DNA from 4 places in the Streptomyces sp. NPDC055189 genome. Region 1 is predicted to be linked to each of the others. Evidence: riboswitches for the same ligand, from Rfam matches in the RefSeq annotation. Region 1 holds a riboswitch; each other region holds the start of a gene.

Region 1 (2,179 bases):
AAACCGGGGGCCACCGTACAGCGCCGCTCTGCCGTAACTGCGGATACTGGCGGGTGTTTCACGATTTTCGGCGGTGCGCGGAGGAGGCCCCCGGCCGCTCCTGCGGCGGCGCGACCGAACGCCTTACGGGGCGTCGGGCGGGATCTCGTTACGTCGACGCGCGAATTTCCGTCCCCGGGAAGGGAGTTACGGGAATCAGCTGCCAGGGGGCAAGAATTGCTGATGCACAGACGTGAATTGAATGTTGATATGCCGTCACATCCAGGATGCGGTCCGATTCTGCTGATAGCGCGCGCACTGCGGTAGCGCTGCGGACTCAAGGCAGGGCATCCCAAACAGCCCCCACCGCATGCCCGTCGCCTCTCACCGCCATCGCCATCGCCATCGCCAGCCTCCTGTCGGCCCATGCCGCCGAGAAGAGAAGGCGCGGCGGGGCGACATCGACAGTACGCCGATATGCCCGCTTTGATACGTAAAGCGAACTACCTTTATGTCCACTTTTGCACTGCGAAACAACTTTTCATGCCATTAAAGGCATACGCTTACCGACGTCCGCCTTACCGAATGTTCGGCCCAATTAAGGCGACCCTGCGCGTGCTCGATTCAGTGAATTGGGTCACGCCGCCGACCGCGGCCCCAGGGAAGCCGTTGCGCATACTTCCGTTGCGCGCGGCGAAAGTTGGCCTTTTTGATCAATGAGAGCGAAAGATCCTTATCGCCGAGGAATGATCTCGGACATTGCCTATGCGAATTCGTGTCTTGTTCCCTCCCGGCTTTCTCGCTTAATGTCAAAGTCAATCCGGATGGAACGCCGAATCCTGCCGCTGTCCGGAAACCCTTCCCACCCACACACTCACGCACGGCAGGAGCGGGGGACCCAGGTAAGCCGCCGATCCGGATTCCGGAACGGCTCGGGGTGAAGTCGCATTCGCAGTGCGACCGGACATCTCCCGTCCGAACCCGACAGCTCACCTCGCAGGCGACGGAGAGGAATTCGTCATGCCTGCAAAGGGTAAGCACCGCCGCCCCAAGTCCAGCTCGCTCAACCGCAACATCGCCGCCGCAGGCGCGGGCGGGGCCGTGCTCGTCCTCCCGGTGCTGGGCGCGACCACCGCGAGCGCGGCGCCGGCCGCCGCAGCCGTCAAGCCCGCCGCAGCCCCCAAGACCTACGTCGTCGCCGCAGGTGACTCCCTCGCCAAGATCGCTCGGGAGCACACCGTGAACGGCAGCTGGAAGAAGCTGTACGAGGACAACCGCAGCGCCCTCGGCAACGACCCGAAGCTGATCCAGCCCGGAGTCAAGCTCACCCTCGACGAGAAGGCCCCGGCCCAGCGGGCGGACCGCTCCGAGCGGTCGGACACGCTCTCCGCCAAGCCCGCCGCCGCCAAGACCTACACCAACAACCTGGACGGCTGGATCAAGGAGTCGCTCGACGTCCTGGCCCAGCACGGCATCCCCGGCACCTACGAAGGCATCCACCGCAACATCATGCGCGAGTCCTCCGGCAACCCCCAGGTCACCAACAACTGGGACTCCAACGCTGTGGCCGGAACGCCGTCCAAGGGACTCCTGCAGGTCATCGACCCCACCTTCGAGGCCTACCACGTGCCCGGCACGTCGACCGACAGCTTCGACCCCGTCGCCAACATCACCGCTGCGTGCAACTACGCGGCCGACCGGTACGGCTCGATCGACAACGTGAACGGCCCGTACTAGACCGACCCCGTTCCATCCGCTGTGAGCCCCGGCACACCATGTGTCCGGGGCTCCGGCCGTTGTGAGGGGATGCGGGCCCGCCGTTCCAGGGCCTTGGCGACGACCTGCCCCAGCGGCGCGTCGGGGAACTTCTTCCAGGACTTCGGCCGCCGTCGGGCCAGCCTCTGCTCGATCGCGTCGGCACCGGCATCGGCGTCGGCCGTGTCGCGGGAGCGGCCTCCCTGCGTGAGAGCGAGATGTTCGAGCCGCCGGTTCGCGCTGTTGGACGCCCGCTTGTTCCGGCGGATGCTCTTGCGGGAGCTCTTGTCGTTCTCGCCGTAGGCGTTGCGCCGGTCCTTCCGGTAGCTCAGCCGCTTCTTCTCCTGCGGGGACTTCCGCCGCACGGTCCGGCTCCTCTCTTCTCGCTCCAGCCGGAAGGCTAGCCAGACCGGTGCCCCGGGTGCGACCGGTTTGCTGCTCTGCA
Region 2 (2,179 bases), on a different contig from region 1:
GGCATGGTCAAAGGCGGCACCCGAACGGCGAAAGCCCCGGCTCGCGATGAGCCGGGGCTTTCGGTGAATCGGGTGCGCGTCGCGCGAACCGCTTCGATCAGCTGCTCTCGATCAGATGCTGACGCCGTGCGAGCGGAGGTAGGCGGTCGGGTCGATGTCCGTGCCGTAGTCCTCGCCGGTGCGGGCCTCGAAGTGCAGGTGCGGGCCGCTGGAGTTGCCGGTGGAGCCCGAGAGGCCTATCTGCTGGCCCGGCGTGACCGCCTGGCCGACGGTGACACCGAGGGACGACATGTGGCCGTACTGGGTGTACGTGCCGTCGTTCATCTTGATGACCACGTTGTTGCCGTAGGCGCCGCCCCAGCCGGCCTCGACGACGGTGCCGGAGCCGACCGCGTGGACCGAGGTGCCGGACGCGGCGTGGAAGTCGATGCCGGTGTGGCTGCCGGAGGACCACATGGCGCCGCCGGTCTGGTAGCCCGTGGAGACGTACGAGCCGGAGACCGGGGCGACGTAGGTGTTCAGGCGCTTGCGCTCGGCCTCGCGAGCGGCACGCTCCTTGGCCTCGCGCTCCTTCTTGGCCTTGGCCTTCGCCTCGGCCTCGGCCTTGCGCTTGGCCTCTTCGGCCTTCTTCTTGGCGGCCTCTTCGGCCTTCTTGGCGGCCGCCGCGTCGTCGGCGGCCTGCTGCTGGGCAGCGGCCTGCGCGTCGATGCTCGCGGCGAGCGAGTCGCCGACGGAGACGGCCTGGGTCAGGCCGGTGTGCTGCGGAGCCGGCGCTTCGTCGGCGGCGAGCGCCGGAGCGGCCAGGCCTCCGATGACACCGGTGGTGGTCAGTGCGGCGACGCCCGCCACGTTCGCGGTCGTACGCGTGAGGCGGCTCGGGCGACGGTGCTTCCCGGTGGCACGGGTGAACGCCATGAAGCGGCTGATCCTTTCCTTCCTTCTCGCCTACCGGGTTAGCTGACGGGTTCGGAGCAGGAAGGTCTCCTACGAGTCCCTCACCTCACGGCAAGGTTCCCGATTCACCCCAAGGGGACATGTGGGTCCCCGGCTCCCCTGGCTCGCGCCGTACGGGGACTCGGCGATGACTGTCCGGTGCCGCGGGTGCGGCGTACTGCATGACGAACAGCCGGACCAGACGCTAAGCGTGGCGTCTTTCAAACGACAAACGGATCAGAGCTTTTGTAGCGCACGCCACAGGGCAGACACGTAACCTCCCTACTAATTCGGACATACGGGGACCCCAGTGGCCAATTCCAGCCGCTGGGGTCCCGATATGTCCTGACTGTCACTCAGGCTGTCACCCTGCTCAGCCGGTGACGACACTCACTTCGCCGATGCCGAGCGCCCTGACGGGCTCCTCGATCTGCGAGGCGTCACCGACGAGCACCGTCACGAGCCGGTCCACGGGGAAGGCGCTCACCACGGCCGCGGTGGCCTCCACGGTGCCGGTCGCGGCCAACTGGCGGTACAGCTGCGCCTGGAAGTCGTCGGGCAGGTGCTGCTCGACCTGGTCGGCGAGGGTGGCCGCCACGGACGCCGCCATCTCGTACTTGAGCGGGGCCACGCCCACCAGGTTCTGCACGGCGACATCGCGCTCGGCGTCCGTGAGGCCGTCGGCGGCGAGCGTGCGCAGGACCTTCCACAGGTCGTCGAGCGCCGGTCCGGTGGACTCGGTGTCCACGGAGCCGCTGATGGCCAGCATCGCGGCGCCCGTGCCGTCCGGAGCGGAACGCAGGACCTGGCCGAACGACCGCACGCCGTAGGTGTATCCCTTCTCCTCGCGCAGGACGCGGTCCAGACGCGAGGTGAGGGTGCCGCCCAGGCAGTACGTGCCGAGCACCTGCGCGGGCCAGACACGGTCGTGCCGGTCCGGTCCCACGCGCCCGATGAGCAGCTGCGTCTGGACGGCGCCGGGGCGGTCGACGATCACGACACGCCCGGTGTCGTCGGCGGTCACCGGGGGCACCGGGCGCGGCTCGGCCGTGCCGCCGGTCCAGGAGCCGATGGTGTCGGCGAGGACGGCGTCCAGGTCGACGCCGGTCAGGTCGCCCACGACGACGGCGGTCGCCGTGGCGGGGCGTACGTGCTTCTCGTAGAAGGCACGCACCGCGGCCGAGTCGATGGCCGTGACCGTCTCCTCGGTGCCCTGGCGGGGCCGCGACATGCGCGACGTGGCCGG
Region 3 (2,179 bases), on a different contig from region 1:
CGTACGCGTCATCGTCGGCGACGTACGGGGCAAGGGCATGGGCGCGGTGGCGGCCGTCGCCGTGGTCATCGGGGCGTTCCGGGAGGCCGCCGAGCAGGAGGCCACCCTTGAGGCGGTGGCGCAGCGCCTCGAGCGCGCCCTCGCGCGTGAGGGCACGCGACGCGACGGGCTCGACGACTTCGAGGGGTTCACCACCGCCATCCTCGCGGAAATCCCGCACGGCGGTGGTCTCGTACGCCTCATCAACCGCGGGCACCCCGGGCCGCTCCTTCTGCACGGCGACGGACGGCTGTGCGTCCTGTCCGCGACCGAGCCCGCGCTGCCGCTGGGGATGGGGGAGCTGGGCGCCTGGCCGGACCGCGCGGACGAGTCGGAGTTCCCGCCGGGGGCGATGCTGCTGCTCTACACCGACGGGCTCTCCGAGGCGCGTGACCGACGGGGCGAGTTCTACGATCCGGCCGCCCGGCTCGGCGGCCGCATCTTCCCCGGACCCGATGGCCCGGACGCGCTCCTGTCGACGCTCACCGAGGAAGTGTGGCGGCACACCGGCGGCGGGACGACCGACGACATGGCGCTGCTCGCGGTGCGACGGCCGTCGGCGCCGGGGGACGGCGTCAGGTGACGGAGATCCGTGTCAGGTCACGTAGATCGATGTCACCGGCCGTGACTGAAGGACACCACTCCGCATAACAACTGACGTACTGTCAAGGAATTGTGAAGCTCCGGTGTGTGAAGAAGTGGCGTCAACTCGCCCCGTTCCGAACCCCCGTGTCCCGTTAAGTACAGGCCAATGCCGTTAACGATCAGTCGGAACGGCTTGGAATACGACCCCGCTGTCTATTAACGTTCGATAACGCAGCGCGGTCGTCCCAGCCGTCACTCGAGTCGGCTCCGCGCGCACGCGCCTAATCCCGAAAGGGAGCCGGGGAACCACTAATTGGGGTGAATCGGACATCCGTGCATCCGTGCCGGCTGTCCGTAGGAGACCTTCCTGCTCCGAACCCGTCAGCTAACCCGGTAGGCGAGAAGGAAGGAAAGGAGTGCGCCCCCGTGGCGTCCAACCGCCCTGCCCCCCAAGGCGCGTACGTACCGAATGACAACGATTTCGGTGGGTATGACGAAAATTCCTGGGAGGAATGGAATCCCACCGAGGAGTCCATCCGTCCCGTCCGCGGCAGGCACCGCGTCCACAAGCGGGGCGGTGGCGGGCTCGCCCGCAGCTCCACGGTTCTCGGCGTAGGCGTCATAGCCGCGGTCGGCGCGGGCGGCATAGCCACCGCGCAGGGCGGCAAGCCCCCGGTCTCCATCGAGATGCCGGACATGTCGGCCGTCACGGACTCGCTGCCGGAGGCCAAGTCGCTGCCCGGCGTGGGCTCTTTGATAGCCGGCGACTCGGACGACTCCGCCGCCGCGGACAACGGCGTGACGGTTGCCGCCGCTCCCCTGAGCGCAGCGGGCCTCAGCACCGCCGATGCCGAGCAGGGCAGCACGGACGCCGGCGAGGCACTGCGGGCGCGCATCATGGAGCAGGCGGAGAACCAGCAGGACCAGGCGGACGACGCGGTCCAGAAGGCGGCCGAAGAAGCCGCCGTGAAGCAGGCCGCCGAACAGGCCGCCGCCAAGCAGTCCGCGGCCGAGAAGAAGATCGCCGCCGAGAAGGCCGCCGCGAAGAAGAAGGCCGAGGCGGAGGCCAAGAAGAAGGCCGAGGCGGAGCGCCTGGCCAAGCTCGCGAAGAGCTACACACTGCCCGTCGGCTCGTACACGCTCACCGGCACCTTCGGCCAGCCCGGTTCCATGTGGTCCTCCGGCTACCACACCGGCCTGGACTTCGCGGCTCCGACGGGCACGCCCATCAAGGCCATCCACTCCGGCACCATCAAGGAGGCCGGCTGGGCGGGGGCGTACGGCTACCGCACGGTCCTCGAACTCGACGACGGCACCGAGCTCTGGTTCTGCCACCAGTCCTCGATGAGCGTCAGCGTCGGCCAGAAGGTCACCACCGGCGAGACCATCGGCCGCGTCGGCGCGACCGGCAACGTCACCGGCGCCCACCTCCACCTGGAGGTCCACCCGGGCGGCGACTCCACCGGGGTCGACCCGGCGGCGTGGCTGCGCGGCAAGGGCCAGTCGCTCTGAGATAGCCAGTAGCCCCGGAACTCCGGCGGTCCTGGCGACAACC
Region 4 (2,179 bases), on a different contig from region 1:
CCCCAAGGCGCCCATCACCTTCCTCAGCGTGCTGCCCCAGTTCGTGCCCGCGGGCAGCCCCGCGATGCCAAGGACCCTGCTGCTGGCGTCCATCATCGTGGCCCTGGCCCTGGTGTGGTTCCCGGTCGTCGCGCTCCTGGTGGACCGCCTCGGCCGGCGGCTGCGCAAACCGCGCGTGGCCCGCGCCATCGAGGGCGGCACCGGGGTCGTGCTCAGCGCGCTCGGCCTGGTGCTCCTCACCGAGGCGCTGCTCGGCTGACATCGTCCGGCGTGGCCTATTCGCTGTCCCTGTCCGCCGCGCGACGCACCAGGAGCGGGAGCAGGCCCCACAGGCCCGCGCACACCACCAGCGTGCCCGCGCTCGCGATGATCCCGCCGGTCCTGCCCACCGCCACGTCGACGACCAGGAGCACGGCACCGGCGACCGCGAACACCAGGACCACCAGGCCGAACCCGGCGAGGCGGGACGAGACCCGCACGATCCGCGGTTTGGCCTGCCGCCCGAACAGTGACCTGTGCACGGCGGCCGGTGCCGTGAACAGCGCCGCGGCGAGGACGGCGAGCAGCAGCGTGCTGACGTACGTGGCGCGCTGCACCGTGTCGAGCGACGGGAAGCGCTCGGTGAAGGCGAGCGTCAACAGGAACGCGAAGAGGATCTGCACCCCGGCCTGTGTGACGCGCAGCTCCTGGAGGATCTCCGAGAAGTTGCGGTCGGCGCGTTCGAAGGTCGTCTCGTTGCGCGACGGCTCGCCCGCAGCGGTGGAGCTGTTGTTTTCGGCCATGGCGCACGAGTATCCGCGTCGACGCTCTCCACGCCTGACGGACGCGCCGGTCAAAACGCCCGACGGGGGCCGGTCGAGCGGTGGCGGTGAGGCCGCCACCGTCCGACAGCCGTAGATCGGTGACGGGTGATCAGCGCACCCTGCCGTACCAGACGCTCTTGGTCCAGATCTTCTCGAGCCGCACCACGGTGTTCGACTTCGGGGCGTGCCAGATCCGGCCCTTACCGGCGTAGATGCCGACGTGGTACACGTTCCGGCCGGAGTGGAAGAAGACCAGGTCGCCGCGTTCGCGCTTGGACGCGGAGATGTGACGGGTCTTGTTGTACTGCTGTGCGGCGGTGCGTGGCAGCTTCTTGCCCGCGCGCTTGAACGAGTAGAGGGTCAGGCCCGAGCAGTCGAACCGATGTGGACCCGTCGACCCGTAGCGGTACGGAGAGCCCTTCTTCGAGGCAGCGATCTTGAGCGCTTTGGTCGCGTGCGTCGCGGCCTCGGCCTCCGACGTGAGTCCCGGAGCCGCCAGCGTGCCGCCTACGACGGCGAGCGTGAGGGCGGATACCGAACCGGCCCTGGTGAGCAGCGACGGAACATGATTCAGCGCAGTCATGCGCAACCCTTCGTCAGCCGCCTGTGAAGGATGACCTGTCGGATTCGGGCTGGCGAAGTTGCCCGGCCGCGATGTGCGGCTTCACCCCAAGGGTCGGCGTCCGGACCTTCCGGACCGACCCGTCATGCCTGGGTCCTCCACTCCTGCCGATGCACCGATGTCGACCGGTCATCCGGGCGGCGGCAGGACTCGGCGTCCGCCCGGATCGCCCCGCCGCTGTGGCGGGGGCTTGTCGTCGGAAGGGATCTTGACCCGCCAAGTGGTCAAATTCCGAGCCGAAACGGCGTTTTGTGAACCTCCTCACGACTGAACCGTTCGGGTGGACAGGGTCGGATCCGGGATCGGACCAAGGGGTCCGAGCATCGTTCGACCAGCACCGGAACGAAGAATTCCGGCCCACGCGTACGCATCTGACGCAACCGAAGACGGCTCGAAAGACTACGAATGTCTACGCCGAACGAGGTAGCCCGTTTGGTTCGTTTGGAATCGGGTCCGGACGGTTCGGGGGTCAGGGCCGTGGTGACGGGGGCTCAGGACGCCTGCGGAGGCGGCACGGTGACCCGCCCGGCTCGCCGCTCCCCGTCAAGCACGCGCAGCGCCCTGGCCAGCGTCGGCGCGTGCACGGCGCTCTCGCCGCGCTGGTGCATGAGCGTCAGCGCGTCCCGCAGGGCTGTCGCGCTGCCGACCAGGGCCTGGGCGGCGCGCAGTCCGCCATAGGTGTCCGATGCGCGGGCGGGGTTGATCCGGCCCACCAGGTCGACCACTTCGAGATACCGGTCGATTAACTCGCCCT

What was found. A riboswitch is a leader RNA that binds a small molecule or an ion and turns the genes downstream of it on or off. The one in region 1 is predicted to bind cyclic di-AMP.
Region 2: linked by a shared signal. The riboswitch ahead of ACWFR3_RS09305 (M23 family metallopeptidase) and the one ahead of ACWFR3_RS45265 (LysM peptidoglycan-binding domain-containing protein) in region 1 are both predicted to bind cyclic di-AMP.
Region 3: linked by a shared signal. The riboswitch ahead of ACWFR3_RS42130 (M23 family metallopeptidase) and the one ahead of ACWFR3_RS45265 (LysM peptidoglycan-binding domain-containing protein) in region 1 are both predicted to bind cyclic di-AMP.
Region 4: linked by a shared signal. The riboswitch ahead of ACWFR3_RS35150 (C40 family peptidase) and the one ahead of ACWFR3_RS45265 (LysM peptidoglycan-binding domain-containing protein) in region 1 are both predicted to bind cyclic di-AMP.

What each region holds. Positions count from the first base shown of each region.
Region 1 covers NZ_JBSGSG010000145.1:4,172-6,350, forward strand. Annotated here, with positions in the region: cyclic di-AMP (ydaO/yuaA leader) riboswitch at 833-997, shown strand; gene ACWFR3_RS45265 (LysM peptidoglycan-binding domain-containing protein) at 1,000-1,716, shown strand; gene ACWFR3_RS45270 (hypothetical protein) at 1,713-2,099, opposite strand.
Region 2 covers NZ_JBSGSG010000009.1:80,846-83,024, reverse strand. Annotated here, with positions in the region: gene ACWFR3_RS09305 (M23 family metallopeptidase) at 112-915, opposite strand; cyclic di-AMP (ydaO/yuaA leader) riboswitch at 928-1,091, opposite strand; gene ACWFR3_RS09300 (M16 family metallopeptidase) at 1,307-2,179, opposite strand, start outside.
Region 3 covers NZ_JBSGSG010000112.1:3,508-5,686, reverse strand. Annotated here, with positions in the region: gene ACWFR3_RS42135 (PP2C family protein-serine/threonine phosphatase) at 1-622, shown strand, start outside; cyclic di-AMP (ydaO/yuaA leader) riboswitch at 893-1,039, shown strand; gene ACWFR3_RS42130 (M23 family metallopeptidase) at 1,051-2,136, shown strand.
Region 4 covers NZ_JBSGSG010000072.1:22,881-25,059, reverse strand. Annotated here, with positions in the region: gene ACWFR3_RS35160 (LysE family translocator) at 1-259, shown strand, start outside; gene ACWFR3_RS35155 (DUF6328 family protein) at 276-782, opposite strand; gene ACWFR3_RS35150 (C40 family peptidase) at 913-1,386, opposite strand; cyclic di-AMP (ydaO/yuaA leader) riboswitch at 1,390-1,553, opposite strand; gene ACWFR3_RS35145 (hypothetical protein) at 1,917-2,179, opposite strand, start outside.